DNA from 4 places in the Alloalcanivorax dieselolei B5 genome. Region 1 is predicted to be linked to each of the others. Evidence: predicted binding sites of a transcription regulator. Region 1 holds the regulator's gene; each other region holds the start of a gene.

Region 1 (5,072 bases):
CCGGGTGTGGCGATCACCTCCAGGGTCAGGCCGCCGCAGTCCACGGTATCACCGTCCTTGAGCTCGCGGGCCGGTTCCCAGGTGGTGTCCTGCAAACCATCGTCCGGCACCCAGGGGCCTTCCAGCACGGCACCGGTGGCGGCGGCCAAGTCATGGGCTCCGGGGGAATGATCGCGATGGGTGTGGGTGACGATAATGCGCTCGATCGGTCGCCCCAGTTCCTCGGCCGCGGCCAGCAGAGCCCGGGTATGCTCCGGGTCGGTGGGGCCGGGATCAATCACCGTCAGGGCGCGGCCGCCCACCAGATAGCTGTTGGTGCCGGGGCCGGTCATCATGCCGGGGTTACGGCCCAGCACACGCCAGGCATTGGTAGCGATGGCCGTGGACTGGCCGGGAATCAGCGCCGCCATGGTAACTCCATTGGTTCGGGAAGCGCATTGTGACCATTTAGTCCTGGCTTGCAAACCCCCCGGTATGACGGCGACCGTGCCTATTCGCCGTACACTTGTACTTCCCGGACCCGCAACTCCCAACGGTCCGGGGTCTGCATGCCGCGGTCGCGGTCGGCCACCACCGCCACGGGATAGCGGCCACCGGCGGGCACATGAATGGACACTGGAATCCGCTCTTCATGGAGTGTCTCGCAGGCTTTCGCCGGTGGGCAGGAGAGGGCGACCGTGTCCAGCAGCACATGGGCGATGGCATGCTCCCCCCGGTTGCTGATCTCGCCGCTTACCCGCACCCCGGTCTCCATCTGACTGACACCGGTGACAGTAACGGTGATCGATGCGGGATCACCGGATACCAGACGCTCCTGGTCGGTGAACAGAAAGGAAATCAGCATCACGGCGCTGGCCACGCCGACCCCGGTGAGCACCAGATAGAAAGGGCGCCGCCCGGCCTGCCAGCTGCCCCAGAGCAACACCACCACCGCGGTCACCACCGCCAGAACCAACAAATACCGCATGCTCTTTATCCTTCTGTTTTGTTTCCCCGGCGCCGCCGCGATCCTCGTCCGCCGGCGTCACCCGGATTGGAACCGGCCCTGCCTATGCCGTTCAGTGGTCCAAACTATGGCCGCTTGCGCTACCATCTATGGCTGCTTAATCATGAGCCGTGCCCCGGCATGGCGGTTGCCAGACCATCATGATGGCGGTATTCACGATTTCATGCCACGGAGGAAAACCCATGCTGATAGTGGTCTCGCCGGCCAAGACCCTGGATTACGAGTCATCATTGCCGGCGCTGCGCGCCACTCAACCGCGCATGCTGGATGACAGTGAAACACTGGTGGAAAGAGCCCGCAAACTGTCGCCGGCGGATCTGTCCAGCCTGATGGGGGTGAGTGACAAGATCGCCCACCTCAACGTCGAGCGCTTCGCTCTGTGGCAACGCCCCTTCAACAAGGACAATGCCCGTCCGGCACTCTTCGCCTTCAAAGGGGATGTTTACACCGGACTGGATGTAAGCCGGTTCAGCAAGGACGACCTGGCCGCCGCACAGCATCGGCTGCGCATGCTGAGCGGTCTTTACGGAGTCCTGCGGCCGCTGGATCTGATGCAACCGTATCGTCTGGAAATGGGCACCAAACTGGACACACCGGCCGGCAAGGACCTGTACGCCTTCTGGGATGAACGCATTACCCGGCAACTGATCAAGGACATGCGCGCCGTGGGCACTGACGTGCTGGTGAACCTTGCTTCCAATGAATACTTCAAATCCGTGCGAACCAAACTGTTGCCGGGGCCGGTCATCGAGCCGGTCTTTCAGGATGAGAAGAACGGCAAATATAAAGTCATCAGTTTCTACGCCAAAAAAGCCCGCGGCATGATGGCGGCCTGGATATTGCGCAAGGGGTTTGAAAAGCCCGAGGATCTGAAGCGATTCAGGGAGGCGGGGTATCGCTATGACAAAACGTCTTCCACGGACACCAAACCGGTGTTCCGAAGAGCCGAGCAGGGCGGTTGATCGTGGCCCTTTTCATACAGAAAAGGGCCACGATTTCACTGCCAGTCGGCCTCAAAGCCCTCGGGCTTGATCACCAGCACATCATTGCGGGCGTGCACCAGCAGGGATTCGGCGGTGGCGCCCAGCAGCAGCCGTTCCACTTTGTTGCGGCGCACCGTCCCCACCACCAGCACATCGGAGCCGTTATTTTCACAGTAGTCGGCCAGGGTGCCGGCGATTGGCCCTTCCAGCATTTCCGTGCGCTCCAGCGGCAGACCGTGGCGCTCGGCGAAACGGTCCAGAGCGTCGCGGTGACTCTTGCGAATGCTCTCGGCACTGGCGGCGTATTCAGGCAACGCTTCTCCCGCCACCAATAACAACGTCTCGTCCGGATGTTCCAGCACGTGCACGGCGTTGAGTGACGCCTGCAGCGGCGCCGACCATTCCCGGGCAGCGGCCAGTACGGTGGCGTCCAGGCCGTTCTCGTCTTCTTCCTCCGGCTCGATCGCCGCGGTAAACACCGGCGGCTCGCTCCAGGGACGGTCCTGCACGCAAAGCACCGGACAGGGCGCTCTGCGGATCAGCAGCCAGTCCCGTGGCGTAAACAGATGACGCCGCAGAGTGCCTTCCTCGCTGGTATGAACCACCACCAGGCGTGGTTTGGCGGCAATTACCGTCTGCCGCAGATCTTCATCCTGATCCTTGTGCGTGGTGATATGCACGGAGGCCTCGGTACCCGCCAGCAAGTCCTGGATACGCCTTTCCCAGGCGTTACGGATTTGCTGTTCGGCTGCTTGCCGGCGTTTCTGGTCCAGTCCCACGGCACGGCGCATGGCCGACGAATCGCTATTGACGGTCACCACTAGAGGGCAGCCCAGTGCCGCGGCCAGCAGCCGGCCTTTCTTCAACGCCGGCTGCGGAGCCTTCAGGTGGCGGTCCAATACAACGAGAATGCCATCGGTCGGAATAGTCATGGTGCCTCCACTTGTAGTCTGCCGCTGCCGCAAAGCGCCTCCCGGTCGATGATTTCCACATCCCTGCCGTCCACCAGCAGCATCTCCTGCTGCTGAAAACGGGTGAAAATGCGGCTCACTGTTTCCACCGCCAGTCCCAGGTAATTGGCGATGTCGTAGCGGGACATGGGCAGACGGAAGCGGCTGCTGCTCAAGCCCCGGCGCTGCTGACGCGCGGCCAGGGACAACAGTAGAGAAGCCACTCTGTCATCCGCGCTCTTCTTACTCAACAGCATGTGCAGTTCGCGGTCGGCTCGGATCTCGTTGCTCATCAGCGAGAAGAAGTGATGCTGCAAGGAGGGGATGCGCTGCGACAGATCCTCCAGGCGATGGAAGGGGATCTCGCACACCGTGGCGGTTTCCAATGCCTTGGCGTTGGAAACGTGGTGCGCGGTGCTGATGCCGTCCATGCCGACGATCTCACCCGGCAGGTAGAAGCCGGTAACCTGTTCCTCGCCCTCATCGGAGAGGACATAGGTCTTCAGGGCCCCGGAGCGCACGGCGTAAACCGCTCCGAACGGGGAGGCGGCGCGAAACAGGTGCTCTCCGCGCTTGAGAGGGCGGCCGCGGCGGATGATGCCATCCAGTTCGTCAAGCTGGGAAGGCGCCACCGCCAACGGCAGGCAAATGGGGCTGAGACTACAGTCGTTGCATGAAACGTGACGAGGCATGCTGCGTACCTCCATATTGGATACACTGCGTAGTGCAATTACGGCTTGAGACATTATGGTCTCCCGGATCGGTGACGGCGAGCTAAATAATGCGACTGAATCGCTGTGGGTTCGGGGTGCCGGCATAGCGGTCAAACAACATCGCCAGAGCGCGCACCACCAGGCGCCCGGTATCGGTGACCTTCAACACGGGGCCGTCCATATCAATCAGCCCCAGTTTCTCGAATTCGCCCAGCGCGGCCAGCTGGTCCTTGAAATAATCGGCGAAATCCACTTCCCAACGCTGTCGAAAGGCGACCAGATCCAGCCGCAGGTCGCACAGCAGCCCCATGATCACGTCACGGCGCAGGCGATCGTCCCAATCGAGCAGGAAACCCCGCTCGATCGGCATACGCCCCTCTTGCACGGCTTCCTGCCAGTCGCTCAGAACCTTGACGTTCTGCGCGTAGAAATCATCAAAAGCGCTGATCGCGCTGATCCCCATGCCCAAAAGGTCGGCGTCGCCATGCAACGAGTAGCCTTGGAAATTGCGGTGCAGGGTGCCGTTGCGCTGCGCCACCGCCATGGGATCGTCCGGCAGGGCAAAATGATCCATGCCGATCAGCACGTAGCCGGCCGCCTCCAGGGTTTCGCCGGCCAGTTTCAGCATGGCGAGTTTTTCCTCCGGACTGGGCAGCGCGGTTTCCTGGATTTGTCGCTGCACCTTGAAGCGCGCCGGCATATGGGCGTAGTTGTAAAGTGAAATGCGCTCCGGGCGTAAAGCCAGCAACTGTTCCAGGGAGCGGGCCAGGCTGGAGGCGGACTGCCAGGGCAAACCGTAAATCATGTCGGCATTGATGGAGTGGAAACCGAAATCCCGGGCGGCCTCGAATACTTCGGTGATCAGCTCGAGGGATTGCTCCCGGTTAACCGCTTTCTGCACCACCGGATCCAGATCCTGAATGCCGATACTGAGCCGGTTGAAACCCAGCCCCCGCAGCAGCCCGAGACGGGCGCGATCCACCGTGCGCGGATCGACCTCGATGGCGTACTCGCCGCGATCATCTTCCAGCAGATTGAAATGACGGGCCAGGTCATAGACCAGCTCGGTCATCTGCGCGTCACTGAGGTAGGTGGGGGTGCCGCCGCCCCAATGCATCTGCACCACGGGCCGTTGCGGGTCCACCAGCGCCGCCTTGGCTTTGATCTCCTGCTTCAGGAAGGTCAGATAATCCTCGGCCTTGGCCCGGTTGCCGGTGATGATCCGGTTGCAGGCGCAGTAGTAGCACACCGTGGCGCAGAACGGGATATGGCAGTACAGCGACAGTGGACGGCGGGCCTGATTACCGCGGGCCGCGGCCCGCCGGTAGTCCTCCTCGCCGACTTCCTCATGAAACTGGGTGGCCGGCGGATAGGAGGTGTAGCGGGGCCCGGGGCCTCCGAATCGGCGGATCAGATCCGG
Region 2 (5,072 bases), 1.4 Mb from region 1:
AAGCAACTGGCCCCACTGGGTTTCCAGTTGCGCCTGGCGCCGTTGCAGCCGCTGACTCTCATCGGTCAGGCGGCGTGCCTCGTGCACCGTATAACTGACGCCCAATGCCGACCCCACTACCAGGATCAGCAACGGCCAATGCAGCCAGCGGGCCATCAGGCCACCCGCTCCGCCACGCGCAGCACCGCGCTGCGGGCGCGTGGGTTATGCCGCACTTCTTCCTCGCCAGCGCGCCGGGCCTTACCCAGCGGCCGTAGCCGCTGAGGTGTTTCCTCACCCAGCGGCAGTCCACCCCGCCCCCGGGGCGCCATGCCGGACTGGTCGCGGATAAACAGCTTCACCAGCCGGTCTTCCAAAGAATGGAAGCTGATAACGGCGAGACGCCCGCCGATGGCGAGCGTCTCGAGCGTTTGTGCCAGAGTCGCTTCCAGCGCCTCCAACTCCCTGTTGATGTGGATGCGCAGGGCTTGGAAGCTGCGCGTCGCCGGATGCTTGCCCGGATCGCCCTTGCCCAGCACCGACTCAATCAGATCGGCCAGTTGGCGGGTGGTCCGCAACGGCGTTTCCTGGCGGCGCGCGACTATGGCACGGGCAATGCGCCGCGACTTGCGCTCCTCGCCGAAGCGATACAACACGTCGGCGATATCTTTTTCATCGGCGCGGGCCAGCCAGTCGGCCACGCTTTCGCCACTGCCCGGATCCATGCGCATGTCCAGGGGGCCGTCGCGCAGAAAACTGAACCCGCGGCTGGCGTCGTCCAGTTGCGGCGAGGACACACCCAGATCCAGCAACAGACCGTCAATCGGCCGCCCGGCCTCACTCACCAGTTCCGGCAGACAGTCAAAACGGCCGGCATGAATACGGAAGCGGGAATCTTCCGCTTCCAGTTGCTCACCGGTGGCCACCGCTTGCGGGTCACGGTCCACGCCCGTCAGGCGCCCGGCGGGCGACAGCAGGGACAACAAGGCACGACTGTGGCCACCGCGGCCAAAGGTGCCGTCCACATAGAAGCCGTCGTCCCGCGTGAACCACATTTCCAGTACCTCCTCCAGCATCACCGGCTGGTGCGCGTACTGCTTCCCGTTGTTCATGCCATGACCTCGCGGCGTCAGAACGACAGAGCCTGCACGCTCTCGGGCATGGCTTCCTGGTCCAGGTTCTGCTGTTCGAGTTCGTTCCAGGTGTCTTCGGCCCAGATTTCAAAGCGGTGCAGCAGACCCACCAACATGGCGCGCTTCTCCAGCCCGACCACGTCCCGCAGTTCCGGCGGCACCAGTAGACGGCCATTGCCGTCCATGTCCATTTCCACCGCCTGCCCCAGGAACCGGCGCTTCAACGCACGAACCTGGGCGTGGGCGTCACTCTGCGCGGCCACCTGCCGGGCGATCTCGCGCCACTCGGGAAACGGGTACATCACCAGACAGGCGTCATAGGGGTGCTGAGTAAGCACAACGCGGCCACCGCAAGCGCTGTTCAGCGACTCACGGTAGCGCGTCGGCACGGTCAGCCGACCTTTTGCATCCAGATTGAGCGCGGTACGCCCATTGAACACTGGCCTTCCCCTTCTATGTCGGCCCTTTTATGTCGAAGCATTGGGAGCGGCGGTCCGTCCCACTTCGTCACACCGGACGAAGCCTTTTTCCCACTTCATCCCACTTTTCACCACATTGCGACACTCTATGGCCAGCGCTTTTCACAAGTCAAGTTTCACGACATTGGTGAATGTAAAAGAAATTCCTTGAAAATCAGTTTGTTAGCTGTGTCACATTGAAAGGGGAATAAAGGAAGGGAAATTGGTTCTGAAACTAATCAGACAGCTGCGCTCTGGAGCTGAGAAAGCACTTTAAGTGTTAGATCATTTGCATATATAAAATATACTGCAAATTCTATTTCGTTCTTTTTGGGTGAGCGCCAACTCTCCCGGGAAGCCGGTAATCCTTCACCCCCATCAAGTCGGGGCCACATTCCAGCCGTTCCAACCAATCCAGAAAGCGCCCAATGGTCACTCGAGACGCAAAATAACCTCCGTGCTGCGGCACGATCATTGCCGGATTCAATTCCCGCACCATGCGCACCCAATAGCGGCAAGCACGATTGCCGGCCATGTAGCGCCGATGAAAGCCGGCCATGGCCGGAATGTGATCCTCGAAACGGCCTACCTCGCCTTCCTCCCCACCCAGAGAGGCGCCGATATCCCCGGAAAACAGGATACGGCTTACCGGATCGTAAAAACTGAAATTACCCACTGAATGCAGGAAGTGGGCGGGCAAGGCCCACAGTTCCGAATCCGCGAACGGCAATACCGCTCCCTTGTCCGGCAGCGCCAGAATCCGCTCCTGCCATTGCTCGCCCACCCGCGAGGTGACGAAAGTGGACGCCAGGTGGGGCAGAAACCGCGACCATAGCCGGGACACCGCCACCTTGCAGTGGGAATGCAACATCCAGCGGGGCAGCGAGGCGATAATATCCGGGTCCTGGTGGGACGCCAGAATGTAGGTGAGATCACGCAGGTTGAGATGGCGGCTCAATTCGATGGTCAGAGGGGTATAGGTAAGATCGCCGCCGGGGTCGATCAGGGCCCCCTGCTCACCATGGCGAATGGCGAACTGATTGGCCTGCACGCCTTCGCCCTGGACCAGATCATGAAACCTGGCCACCACGTGATCGCCCTGCTGGAACAGAATATCCGCCCGTGTCATCGCGCCTCCTCCTTGATGTAAATCAAGTATTTTGCATAGGCGCGACGGAGGGTACTTGATCTGTATCAAGACCCGTCCAGGACGGGTCCCGACATTGAGGCAATAAGGTGGGCCGGTCGATAAGCCGGGTTCTGTCGTGGGCAGCCATTCATCTGGGATCCCCGTCACCGGGGACCTCTAGCGACCTACCCGGATCCAGCGCGGGCCACGCCATTGGATCCCTATTTGGTCTTGCTCCGGGTGGGGTTTACCCTGCCACCGCTGTTACCAGCAGCGCGGTGCGCTCTTACCGCACCTTTTCACCCTTACCCGCCCCCGAAGGAACAGGCGGTCTATTTTCTGCGGCACTGGCCGTAGCCACACCGTCACCAGTGTGACCCCCAGGCGTTACCTGGCACCCTGCCCTGTGGAGCCCGGACTTTCCTCCAGCGGTTTCCCGCCAGCGGCTGCCTGACCGACCCGGGCGCAGCATAGTGGATTCAGTTGACAGTTGATAGGGTAGAAGTAGTTGACAGTTGATAGTGGACAGTTGACAGCGGAAAGAAAAATGCGGAGATGCAAAATTCATTTGCGTATCAACAAAGTCGATTCATGCCTTTTCTGTGGGAAGCTTGCTGGCAAGCGCCTGAGCGAACCCCATTCGCTTGCCAGCAAGCTTCCCACAGCGGCTAAAGATCACCTGTTTTTGTTTTTCGCTGTCAACTGTCCACTATCAACTGTCAACTGTTTCTAAGTAGTTATACAGCGCCTGCCGCTTGAGCCCGGTATGCGCGGCCAGCACGCGGGCGGCGCGGGACAGGGGTAGTTCTTCCAGCAGAGCGCGGGCCAGGGCCCGGTCGCGCTCGCTGAGCAGGTCGCTTTGCGGCGCCGGTCCCAGCACCAGTACCAGTTCCCCGCGCTGCTGGTCCTTGTCGGCGCGCACCCATTCCAGCACCTCCGCGACCGGTCCCCGGCGTACCGTTTCGAAGCGCTTGGTCAGTTCCCGGCACAGGGTCAGTTCCCGCTCCGGTGCCACTTTCGGTGCCAATGCCTCAAGCAGGGACAGCACCCGATGGGGCGCTTCGTAAACGATGGTGGTCACGTCCGCGGCGGCCAGGCGCTCCAGAACCCGTTCACGGGCGGCGCCCTTGGCCGGCGGAAAGCCTTCAAACAAAAAGCGGTCGCTGGGCTGGCCGGCCACCGCCAGCGCCGCCAGCAGCGCCGAGGCCCCGGGGATCGGCACCACGGTCACCCCGGCGTCCTGGCAGGCCCGCACCAGACGGTAGCCCGGATCACTGACCAGCGGCGTGCCAGCATCGCTGATTAATGCGCCACTCTCGCCATCGGCCAGCCGTGCCACCAGATCCGGAGCCCGCTGCTGCTCATTATGGTCGTGGCAACTGATCAGGCGGGGGGAAATCCCCAGTTGCTGCATCAACCCCTGGCTGTGCCGGGTGTCCTCGGCAGCCACCCAATCCACCTCCTGTAACACCTGGATGGCGCGCCGGGAAATATCGTCCAGATTACCGATCGGTGTGCTGACTACGTACAGGCAGCCCGCTTCGGCGTCGTGGCAGGGTCGGGTCATTTTACGTGCTCTGTCTCACTGATAGGGCAAGAGAAGGGGCGCGCAGCGCCGCCGGGGGTTATTCGCGAGTCGGAAAGTCCCTACAATACCGGCTCCATTCCCGCAGTAGCAAAGGGTTATCCCACCGTCATGGAATTGAGACAGGTTAAATGGGCCGCGTTGCTGGTGATCCTCGCCATCACCGGCTGCGTCCAGACACCAGGGGCGTACCAGCGCACCGGCACCCCCGCCATGGACACGGCTCCCGCCCGTGAAGCCCCATCCAGCACGGAATCAGCCAGGCAACGCCTGGGTGATATGGCGGATCCGGCGCGGACCGATACCGCCCTCTCCTGGGCAAGTTATTACCTGGTTAACGACCGGGCCGGGGAAGCCAGTGAAGTGCTGGAGCTGGTGCGCGGCGGCGCCCCGAGCATGGATCAGCGTTTCCGCTGGCTGCAGTTGAGTGCCCAGGCCTTGCTCGGGCAGCACAAACCGCAACAGGCGCTGGACCTGCTCAACAGTTACCAGGGGGATATCCGCTCCCTGCCCGCGGATCAGCAGGCACGCCTGGCTTTGCTGCGCGCGGATGCCCTGGCTCTTAACGACAACCTGATGGAGAGCCTCAAGGAGCGGGTCGACATCCAGCCGCGACTGGGGCGCTCCGACCGCGCTTACAACCAGGATATGACCTGGCAGGCGCTGCTGCGTGTACCGCGCAGCCAATTGCAGCAGGAAGCCGAGGGTGCCAGCGGTGATCTGCTCGGCTGGCTGGAACTGGCGGACATCTACCGCGACGCCCAGGCCGGTCTCGATGATCAGGTGGC
Region 3 (5,072 bases), 890 kb from region 1:
GGGTCTTGATGGATCAGTGCTGCAAACGGATCCTCGGTATGGCCCACCGGCAACTGGCTGGAGTTGGTGTAATAGGGGGCCTCGGGGGTGCCGGCCTGGAGAATGTCGGGGTAACGGCGGGCGTCTTCCTTGGCGAAGCGGTAGGTGGTGCCTTCCGCCGGGGTGGCCTCCAGGTTGTACAGATGGCCGGTCTCTTCCTGGAAACCACGCATGCGTTCGCGCACGTGCTCCAGCAGGCGTAAGGCCAGGTCACGACCCTGCTCGGTGGCGATGTCCAGGCGATCGTGGGTGAAATTACGCACCATCTCGTTGAGACCGTTCACGCCCAGTGTGGAGAAATGATTGCGCAAAGTGCCCAGATAGCGCCGGGTGTACGGATAAAGACCCGCGTCCATCCAGCGTTGGATACGGTCGCGTTTGATTTCCAGACTGTCGCGGCCCAGTTCCAGCAGACGGTCCAACTCCCGGTAGAGACCGCTTTCGTCGCCGGCGAAGCGGTGCCCCAGGCGCGCGCAATTGATGGTCACCACGCCCACGGAGCCGGTCTGCTCGGCACTGCCGAACAGGCCGTTACCACGTTTGAGCAGCTCGCGGACATCCAACTGCAAGCGGCAACACATGGAACGCACCATATGCGGCTGCAGATCGGAATTGAGGAAGTTCTGGAAGTAGGGCAGGCCATACTTGGCGGTCAGCGCGAACAGCCGCTCCGTGTTGGGCGCGTCCCAATCGAAATCCTCGGTGATGTTGTAAGTGGGAATCGGGAAAGTGAAAACCCGGCCACGTTGGTCGCCGGCTTCCATCACTTCCAGATAGGCGCGGTTGATCAGATCCATCTCCGCCTGCAGCTCGCCGTAGGTGAACGGCTGCTCCTCGCCGGCGATCACCGGTACCTGTTCACGCAGATCCTCCGGGCAGGTCCAATCAAAGGTCAGGTTTGTGAAGGGCGTTTGGCTGCCCCAACGGGACGGCACATTGAGGTTGTAGATGAATTCCTGGATGGCTTGCCGTATCGCCGGGTAGTCCAGGTTGTCACGGCGTACATAGGGTGCCAGATAGGTGTCGAAGGAACTGAAGGCCTGGGCGCCAGCCCATTCGTTTTGCAGTGTGCCAAGGAAATTGACCATCTGGCCAAGCGCGCTGGAGAGATGTTTGGGCGGGCCGCTTTCGGCGCGGTCGGTGACGCCGTTGAACCCTTCCATCAACAGGCTGCGCAGGGACCAGCCGGCACAGTAGCCGCTCAGCATATCCAGATCATGCAGGTGCAGATCGCCTTCCCGATGGGCGCTGCCGACCTCAGGCGGGTAAACCTGATCGAGCCAGTAATTGGCGATCAGCTTGCCGGAGATGTTGAGAATCAGCCCGCCCAGGGAATAGCCCTGATTGGCGTTGGCGTGGACGCGCCAGTCGGCGCGACTGAGGTACTCCTCGACGGTGGTGCTCACCGTCACCGTGCTGTCCGGGCGGGGTGTGGTCATGGCGATTTCCATATTTAGTGAGTTTTGTTTGTGTTGGCACAATATATGGTGGTCAGCGTAAAGGTGAGGCCGAGAGAAAGGGCTGATCTGGGTCAAAGAAAGTGAGGGTGAGAGAGGCTCCAGCGGCCCGGACCTCGGGCACATGAAATCGGAGGTCGCTACAAGGCCGCTGTAGGAGCCAGCCTTGCTGGCGAAGAGGGCACAAAAAATTCGCCAGCAAGGCTGGCTCCTACAGCGGCTTCGTGGTTCGGCCTGTGGGAAACGGCCGCGATTCGCGTGCTAGTGACGGTCCATTCCGGGGGCGCCGTGCCAGTAGCCGTCGCAGCGCGCTTCGTCCACCAGGGCAAGCGGGTCCCGGTGGTCCGGCTGGCCCCGGCGCACTTGATCAAAAGCCGCCACCACGTCCGCCATGGGCTCGTTGGCTACCACCAGGCGCGCGCTGCTTATCCCCATTTCAGCCATCACCGGCAGTTCCCTGCGCAGGTCCTGGGGCCAGGCGGAGAGGGTCTGGACGCCATTGAGAGTGAACAGTCTTCGACCGTCCTGACTGAACAGGGGCAACCCCTGAGGGTCGTCCCGGCAGACAAACTGGCAGCGGTCCTTGGCATGGCCCCGCCGCCGGGCGGTGAAGCAACGGGCCGACCAGGCCAGCGCCAGATGTCCGTAGGCATGGACCTCGCACGGCAGAGCCAGACCCTGTTCCCGCAGTGCTGTCAGCAGAGCGGTGAGCGCCTGCCGGGACAGCTCCAATGGCGCGTGCCAGCGCTGCATACCGGAACCGGCCAGCAAACGGATGGCTTCCACGTTGTAGAGGTTGAGAGGCGCGCCGCCGATAAAGGGAAGCCTTGCTTCATTCAGCAACTGCACGGCGCTCATGTCATTGGCTTCCACCGGCAGTTCGCCGTTATCGCACAGTCGGCGCAGCGCGCGCAGATCGGCACCAGCCTCGATCAGGGTCTGCGAGGCCAGCACCACGGTCTTGCCCTGCGCGCGCAGTTCCCGGGCCAGCCCGAGCCAGTGATCCAGTTTCATGTCCCGCCGCCGCCCGCACACGGTCTCACCCAGATAGATCCGCTCCACCGGCCAGTCCGCCGCGTGCTCATAGAAGGTCTCGTAGTCCCGTTGGTGCCAATAAAACGGCACCGGTCCCAGGGCCAGTTCCAGCATGCCGATGCCTCCTATTTCCAGCGGCGCTCATAGGCGCCCAGAGTGGTGGTGGTGCCTTCGGACAGGTTGCCCAGAGCGCGTTGCCAGGCTGGATCCGGCTGGAACGTGGACGGCGTCCGGGAGAGACGGTCCAACGCCTGGCGCCATACCCGGGTGACTTCACGCACGTAGGCGGGACTGCGTTGCCGGCCTTCGATCTTCACCGCGGCGATGCCGAGGGCTTGCAGTTCTGGCAGCAGCTCCAGCGTGTTCAGGCTGGTGGGTTCCTCGATGGCGTGATAGAGCTCGTCATCGACCCGGAAGCGGCCCTTGCACAGGGTTGGATAACCGGCTTGTTCGCCAGGACCATAACGGTCGATGAGCACGCCGTTGAGACGGGAGCTGAGTCCGCCGTCCTGTTCTTCCCAGCGCACGTGTGCAGCCGGCGAGCAGGCGCCGTGGGTATTGGGGGATTCACCGGTGAGATAAGAGGAAAGATAGCAGCGCCCCTCCACCATGATGCACAGGCTGCCGAAGCCGAACACTTCCAGGGCCACCGGCGAAGCCGCGGCCAGTTGTTTTACCTGATCCAGTGACAGCACCCGGGGCAGCACCGCGCGGCGAATGTCGAAATGGCGATGATAGAAGTGCAAGGCCTCGGCGCTGGTGGCGGAGCCCTGCACGGACAAATGTCGGGGCAGGTCCGGGTGGCGGCGGCTGGCATACTCGAGCAAGCCCAGGTCCGCCAGAATCAAGGCGTCCACACCGAGATCCGCGGCCTGATCCACGGCCCGGGTCCAGAGCGGCCAGCCGTCGTTTTGCGGATAAGTGTTGATGGCGCAGAATACCCGGCAACCTTGCCGGTGGGCGTAGTCGATACCTTCCCGGGCCCGTTCCGGGGTGAAGTTGAGGCCGGCGAAGCGACGCGCGTTGGTGATGTCCTTGAAACCCATGTAAACCGCGTTGGCGCCTTCGTCCACCGCGGTTTTCAGTGCCGGCAGATTGCCGGCGGGGCAGACCAGTTCCGGGGAACCGTTCATGTCTCCTCCCTTGCCAGATGCTTTGGGCGGTCAGGGTAAAGCCGCCGGGCCGCACCGGGCTGACCTGGGTCAAAGGGAGGGCCGGACGTCAGACGTCAAGAACCAATTGATTCTCCATACGCTCAGCGTGACGTCGATCATGGGTGACCATGATCAGAACTCGGTCGTTCAAGGTGGAATGCAGCGTGTCGAACAGCGCGTCGGCGGTGGCCGGTTCCAGACCGGTGAAGGGCTCGTCCAGCAGGATCACCGGACTGTCCCGCAGCAGCACCCGGGCCAGTGATAAACGCCGTCCCTGCCCGCCGGAGAGGTGCATGCCGTTGGTGCCGATCCAATGATCGAGACCGCCGCGTTGTCGCACCAGATCCGCCAGCCGGGCCTGTTCCAACACTTGCCAGAGGCGCTCGTCGTTGGCGTCCGGTCTGGCCAGACGCAAATTATCCCTCAGGGTGCCGGTAAACAGCTGCTGTTGCTGTAACAGCAGGGCGAAACATTGGCGCCAGGCGTCGCTGTCCGCCCGTTCCTGGCTGACACCGCCGAATCGGATCTCGCCAGCACTGATCCGTTGCAGGCCCATCAGGCAATGCAACAGAGTGGATTTACCACTGCCGCTTGGACCGACGATGGCCAGCGGGACGCCGGCTCGCGCTTGCAGATCAAGACCGCTGAACAATGCTGGCTGACCCGGCCAGGCGAAACTCAGTCCGCGGACCCGCAAATGGCCGTCGGCCCGGGGAATCTCGCTGCCACAGGCGGCCGGCGGCGGGATCGGCGTGCCGGTCAGGGTGTCCAGGCGCGTCACGGTGGCGCGGGTATCCGGCCAGCCCTGCCAGGCCTGGGCCAGGGGCAGGGTCACCTCGGCGGCGGCCAATACCAGCAGCATCAGGGCTAGCGCCATCGGCGCGTCGATCATCTCCTGCCGCACCGGTGTGATCAGTATCAGCAGCATCGCCACCGCCAGCCATTGCATCAGACTCTGGATCAGGGTCTGGGTGATGGCGTGCCGCAAGGCCAGTCGATGTTCGAGTCCGGCCAGATCGGCCAGGCGGCGGCGCCACTGTTCGAGCAATGAGGGCCGCAGACCATAGGCGAGCACATCGGGCAGTCCGTGGAGAGTCTGTACCAGATCCCCGCGCAGTTGCTCGCGTTGCCGGGCCCGCTGTTCCAGTGGTTCGGTGGAAACTTTCGACAAGCGCCGCAGCAGCAGGAACATCACGATAAATCCGGCCAGCATGGCCAGGGCCGCCACCGGTCCGGCGATCCAGAATCCGGCGAGCAGCAAAACGACGGCGGTGGCGGTGGCCACCAGGGCGGGCTGACCCTGTCCGAGCCAGGCGTTCTCCAGACGCTCCACATCGCCCAGCAGACGCTCCAGCAAATGGCCGCTGCTCAGTGACGACAAGGGCCC
Region 4 (5,072 bases), 890 kb from region 1:
GGTAACGGGCGCCGGCGGCATAGGACACCATGGACATGGCCGGGATGGGCGAAAAGCCGATGATACGATCCGGCCCGTATTGCTTGGCGGTGTAGACGTTGGCGGCGGCGATCAGTGTATTCAAGTCATCCCAGCCGGCGCGCACAAAACCGCCCATGCCCCGGTTTTTCTTGTACTGGGCGGTCTTGCCCGGATCCTCGACCAGGCTGGCCCAGGCGTCCACCGGGTCGGTGTGCTGGTCCAGGGCGTCTTGCCATAATCGCCACAGGGACTGCCGCACCAGCGGATATTTGAGCCGGTTGGCGCTGTACAGATACCAGGAATAACTGGCGCCGCGGGGGCAGCCCCGGGGCTCGTGGTTGGGCAGGTCCGGGCGGGTACGGGGGTAGTCGGTCTGCTGGGTTTCCCAGGTCACCAGGCCGTTTTTCACGTAGATCTTCCAGCTGCAGGAGCCGGTACAGTTCACTCCGTGGGTGGACCGCACGATCCTGTCGTGTTGCCAGCGGGCCCGATACCCGTCTTCCCAGTCCCGGTTTTCGTCGCGGGTTTCACCATGGTGGTCGGAAAATTCGGTTGGCTTCTTTCCGAGATACCTCAGGCGATCCAGAAAGTGGCTCATGGTGTAGCTCCTAACAGGGAATCACCGCTTTTTTGCGGGTGTAATAGAACCAGGTTAGTCCCAGACACAGGACATAGAACAACAGGAAGCCGTACAGTGCCGGCTCGGCGCCGCCGGTGAGCTCCAGGGCCGTGCCAAAAGCCTTGGGAATAAAGAAGGCACCGTAGGCGGCGATGGCGGAGGTGAAACCGACCACGGCGGCGGCTTCGCGGTCGCTTTCCAGTTGTTGTTCCCGGGCATCCCGGTCCGGCATCAGCCGGGCCACTTCGTGGCGGAAGATGGCGGGCACCATTTGGAAGGTGCTGGAATTGCCCACCCCGGAGACCAGAAACAGCCAGAGGAAACAGACGAAGAAGCCGACGAAGGCGCCGGGTTGATCGCGCTGATCTAGGAACCAGAGCAGGCCGATCACGCCGGCGATCATGCCCGCGAACACCCAGAAGGTGACGCGGCCACCGCCGAGCCGGTCCGACACACCACCGGAGAAGGCGCGGCTCAGCGCACCGAGCAGCGGACCGAGGAACGCCAGCTTGAGAGCGTCCACCTCGGGAAACAAATGGGAACTGAGCAACGGGAAGGCGGCGGCGAAGCCGATGAAGCTGCCGAACGTGCCGGTGTACAGCACGCACATCAGCCAGTTGTGTTTACGCCGGAAAATCACCGCCTGATCCTGGAACGAGGATTTGGCGCTGGCGATGTCGTTCATGCCGAACCAGGCCGCCACGGTGGCGGCAACGATGAAGGGCACCCAGACGAAGCCGGCGTTCTGCAGCCATAGGCGTTCGCCGTCGGCGGTCATCTGCGGATCACCGACCGCAAAGGCGAACACTCCGGTGGTGATCACCAGCGGCACCAGGAACTGCATCAGGCTCACGCCCAGGTTGCCGAGGCCGGCGTTGAGTCCCATGGCGGCGCCCTTTTCCTTTTTCGGAAAGAAAAAGGAAATGTTCGCCATGCTGGAAGCGAAGTTGCCGCCGCCGAAACCGCACAGCAAAGCCAGTACCAGCATCACCAGATAAGGGGTGTCCGGGTTGCGTACCGCGAAGCCGATCCACAGCGCCGGCAGTAACAGTGACGCGGTGGAAAAAGCGGTCCAGCGGCGGCCGCCGAAGATCGGCACCATGAAACTGTAGAACACCCGCAGAGTGGCGCCGGAGAGACCCGGTAATGCCGCCAGCCAGAACAGCTGGTTGGCGCTGTAGTCGAAGCCCACTTGCGGCAGCCGCGCCACCACCACCGACCATACCATCCAGACGGAAAAGGCCAGCACCAGATTGGGAATGGAAATCCACAGGTTGCGGCGGGCGACGGCGCGGCCCTGGTGTTCCCAGAAATCGGTGTCCTCCGGCCGCCAGTCCTGCAGTACCAGTTTGCTTGGGGTGGACAGTTCCGGCAGGTCGCCGGTTTCGCGCTGTTCCGTCCATTCCACCCGGTTGGCCTTGATAATGGCGTAATGCATCCACGCCAGCGCTCCTGCCACCAGCACGAACAGCAGCATGAAACAGCTCTGCCAGATGCCCACCACATCATTGAGCATGCCGAAGGTCAGTGGCAGGAAGAAGCCGCCGAGGCCGCCGACCATACCCACCACGCCGCCCACGGCACCCACGTGTTCGGGATAGTAGGTGGGAATGTGTTTGAATACCGCCGCCTTGCCCAGGGACATAAAAAACCCCAGCACCATGATCAGCAGCACGAAGGGCGGCAGGCCCATATTCAGAGAGAAACGCAGCTCGCCGTCGATGCCCTGGATACGGTATTCGGTGGGGGGGTAACTGAGCAGGAAGGTGCAGATCAGGCAAGCGATGAAGGTCCAGTACATCACCCGGCGCGCACCGTACCGGTCGGACAGCCAGCCACCGAGAATGCGGAACAGGGAGCCGGGCAGGGTGAACAAAAGGGTGATCATGCCGGCGGTGGTGAGACTCACCCCGTAGACCCTCATCAGGTAGTGGGGCAGCCATAGGGCCAGGGCGACGAAGGCGCCGAAGACGAAGAAATAGTAGAGCGAGAAACGCCATACCCGGAGGTCCGCCATGGGCGCCAGACGCTGGCTCAAGGTAAGGGACGGCGTCGGGTGTCGCGGATCCCGCGCGAACACCAGGAAGCCAAGACCCATCAACGCCAGCACCAGTGCGTACACCTGGGTGGTGCCCTGCCAGCCCAGGGCGACCAGCAGTAAAGGCGCGGCGAAGTTGGTCAGCGACGAGCCCATGTTGCCGGCGCCGAAAACGCCCAGGGCGGTGCCCTGACGGTCACCACCAAACCAGCGGGAAACGTAGGCGGTGCCCACGGCGAAGGCGCCGCCGGCCAGACCCAGGCCCAGTGCCGCCAACAACAGCATGGGGTAACTGCGGGCCAGGGTCAGAAGGTAGACGCAGCCCGCGCTCACCAGCAGCAGGATGCCCATTACCGGACGCCCGCCGAAGCGGTCGGTAAGAATGCCGAGAACCGGGCGACTGATCGAGCCGGTGAGCACCGGTGTCGCGATCAGCAAGGCCAGTTCGGTATCCGACAGATTCAGTTCTTTACTGAGAGGGATGCCGATGATGGACAACAGCGTCCATACGGCGAAGCACAGAGTGAACGCCAGGGTGGAAAGGAACAACGCCTGCCCCGAGCCGGGGTGTGAGACCGGTTCCGTTGATGCCACGGTGCCTCCTTGAGGTATGGGCCGTCCGTGTGTGGCAATCTGTCAGAAATAGCTATCAGACGTATTGATCAGGGTCAACGTCTCTCCGATGAATGGCAGGGAGTATGGGTATTCCTGTCATGACAGTCTGGAGACTGCTCAATGCGTTTTCCCTTCACGCCGTCCGGGCCGCCGTCGCCGCTGGCGGTATTTCGCCATATCGATGCTCATGCTCCGTTGCCGCTGAAGCGTCCCTTCCTGGAACCGCTGATGAACCGTCTGTTGGCGGAGCCATTGGCGGCGGGGGAATTCGAACCGTTGCAGGGCCGTCACCTGACCCTTGATCTGGCCGACGGCGCGCCGCGTTTTACCGTGACGCTGCAGGCCAACCGTCTGCGGTTAAGCGAACGCCCCGGCGAGGCGTGCATTCGTGGTGGTTGGCGTGAGTTTTTGCAGCTCCTTGGCAGAGAGCAGGACCCGGACACTTTGTTTTTCCAGCGCCGTCTGCTGGTGGAAGGGGATACCGAATTGGGGTTGTGGGTGAAGAATCTGCTCGATGGCCTGGATCAGAGCCGCTGGCCGGGACCGGTGCGGGAGGGGCTGCGGTTACTGGCGTACGCAACACGCTGATCGCTGCCAAGGCTGATTCCTACGAAAGGATTACAAAGCCACTGTAGGAGCTTGCCCTGCAAGCGAATTCTTTTATGCCAACAACCCATTCGCTTGCAGGGCAAGCTCCTACAGTGCTCTTGTGGCGACCTTTGAATTCACATCCCCATTATCAACGCACGCTGAGTGTCTCGAATAACGGCCGTAGCCGTTTCGCCAGATCGGGCAAAGGATTGGCTATCGGTGACGGCTGTTGATAGGACGGTGACAGGCATTGTTGTGGTCGCGCCCATTGCAGAGCGTAGTGGCGCACTCCTTTAGCGGCCAGCCAGCGTGCCAGCCGTTCCACGGTGGCCTCATCGAAATCCCGCCAGTGCACGGTGGTGCGGCACTCCAATGCCAGATCGGCGGCCAGCAACTGATCCAGACTGTCGCACAACTGTCGCCACTGCCGGCCGCGCCCGGTGATACGATCGATTTGGGCCGCGCCCCCTTTCACGTCCAGGCCCACCCAATCCAAATTCGGTATCAGTGTGCTCAGACGTCGGGGGTAACTGCCGGCGGTGTGCAGACCGATGCCGAACCCTCGCTCACGGGCTCGCTGTATCGCCAGTAACAGGTGCGGATGCCGGGTGGGTTCGCCACCACTGAACACCACCGCCTCCAACAGACCTCGTCGTGTTTCAAGAAAGGATTCGACCTCGCGCCACTCCCGCACCTGGCCTCGCCGGGGCGGGATCATGTGCGGGTTATGGCAATAGCCGCAGCGCAGCGGGCAACCTTGAAGGAAGACCACGCACGCCAACCGGCCCGGATAGTCCAGTGTGGTCAGCGGCGTCAGCCCCGCCACCGGCAGGGCCGGACCGGAACCGACATCAGTCATCCAGCCGAGCCTGTTGCTCACAAAAATGACGGCGCTGGCGATGTTCGGATTTTTTACCCGGATTGAACTGGCTGACCGGCCGGTGATACCCCATCACCCGGGTCCAGACTTCGCAGCGCTGGCGTTGCTCTTCGGGCAGAGTGTCACGGGGATTCAGGGAAGCAGTGGAGAGAGAAGCGTTCATGGTGTGTCTCCTTTTTGGGATTGAATAAAAATCAATGTGAAAGTGTCAGGCCACGTGGGTGTCATTCACCGTTGTTTGTTGGGCCAGCAGCGCGTCGTCGCAGCGCGGGCAGAATTCGTGTTCTCCAGCCAGGTAGCCGTGCACC

Evidence for each region. Region 1 encodes FNR, which switches genes on or off when oxygen is low (the NO sensors DNR and NnrR bind a similar motif). Its sites were predicted from a motif close to TTGATNTANATCAA; they were not measured.
Region 2: a site for FNR is predicted at 2,755-2,768, ahead of B5T_RS17300 (oxygen-binding di-iron domain-containing protein). Genes of this name have one in related genera too.
Region 3: a site for FNR is predicted at 1,561-1,574, ahead of B5T_RS15080 (ribonucleoside triphosphate reductase). Genes of this name have one in related genera too.
Region 4: a site for FNR is predicted at 3,337-3,350, ahead of ubiT (ubiquinone anaerobic biosynthesis accessory factor UbiT). Genes of this name have one in related genera too.

The regions. Positions count from the first base shown of each region.
Region 1 is NC_018691.1:2,491,943-2,497,014, forward strand. It holds gene B5T_RS11200 (MBL fold metallo-hydrolase) at 1-410, opposite strand, end outside; gene B5T_RS11205 (hypothetical protein) at 491-967, opposite strand; gene yaaA (peroxide stress protein YaaA) at 1,189-1,968, shown strand; gene B5T_RS11215 (universal stress protein) at 2,004-2,921, opposite strand; gene fnr (fumarate/nitrate reduction transcriptional regulator Fnr) at 2,918-3,631, opposite strand; gene hemN (oxygen-independent coproporphyrinogen III oxidase) at 3,714-5,072, opposite strand, start outside.
Region 2 is NC_018691.1:3,893,456-3,898,527, forward strand. It holds gene ftsL (cell division protein FtsL) at 1-156, opposite strand, end outside; gene rsmH (16S rRNA (cytosine(1402)-N(4))-methyltransferase RsmH) at 156-1,091, opposite strand; gene mraZ (division/cell wall cluster transcriptional repressor MraZ) at 1,109-1,552, opposite strand; gene B5T_RS17300 (oxygen-binding di-iron domain-containing protein) at 1,887-2,699, opposite strand; RNA gene rnpB (RNase P RNA component class A) at 2,804-3,161, opposite strand; gene rsmI (16S rRNA (cytidine(1402)-2'-O)-methyltransferase) at 3,412-4,266, opposite strand; gene B5T_RS17310 (penicillin-binding protein activator) at 4,396-5,072, shown strand, end outside.
Region 3 is NC_018691.1:3,377,818-3,382,889, reverse strand. It holds gene B5T_RS15080 (ribonucleoside triphosphate reductase) at 1-1,478, opposite strand, end outside; gene B5T_RS15075 (U32 family peptidase) at 1,758-2,645, opposite strand; gene ubiU (ubiquinone anaerobic biosynthesis protein UbiU) at 2,657-3,664, opposite strand; gene cydC (thiol reductant ABC exporter subunit CydC) at 3,753-5,072, opposite strand, start outside.
Region 4 is NC_018691.1:3,383,043-3,388,114, reverse strand. It holds gene B5T_RS15105 (nitrate reductase subunit alpha) at 1-619, opposite strand, end outside; gene B5T_RS15100 (nitrate/nitrite transporter) at 630-3,272, opposite strand; gene ubiT (ubiquinone anaerobic biosynthesis accessory factor UbiT) at 3,414-3,881, shown strand; gene B5T_RS15090 (anaerobic ribonucleoside-triphosphate reductase activating protein) at 4,033-4,743, opposite strand; gene nrdD (anaerobic ribonucleoside-triphosphate reductase) at 4,736-4,927, opposite strand; gene B5T_RS15080 (ribonucleoside triphosphate reductase) at 4,973-5,072, opposite strand, start outside.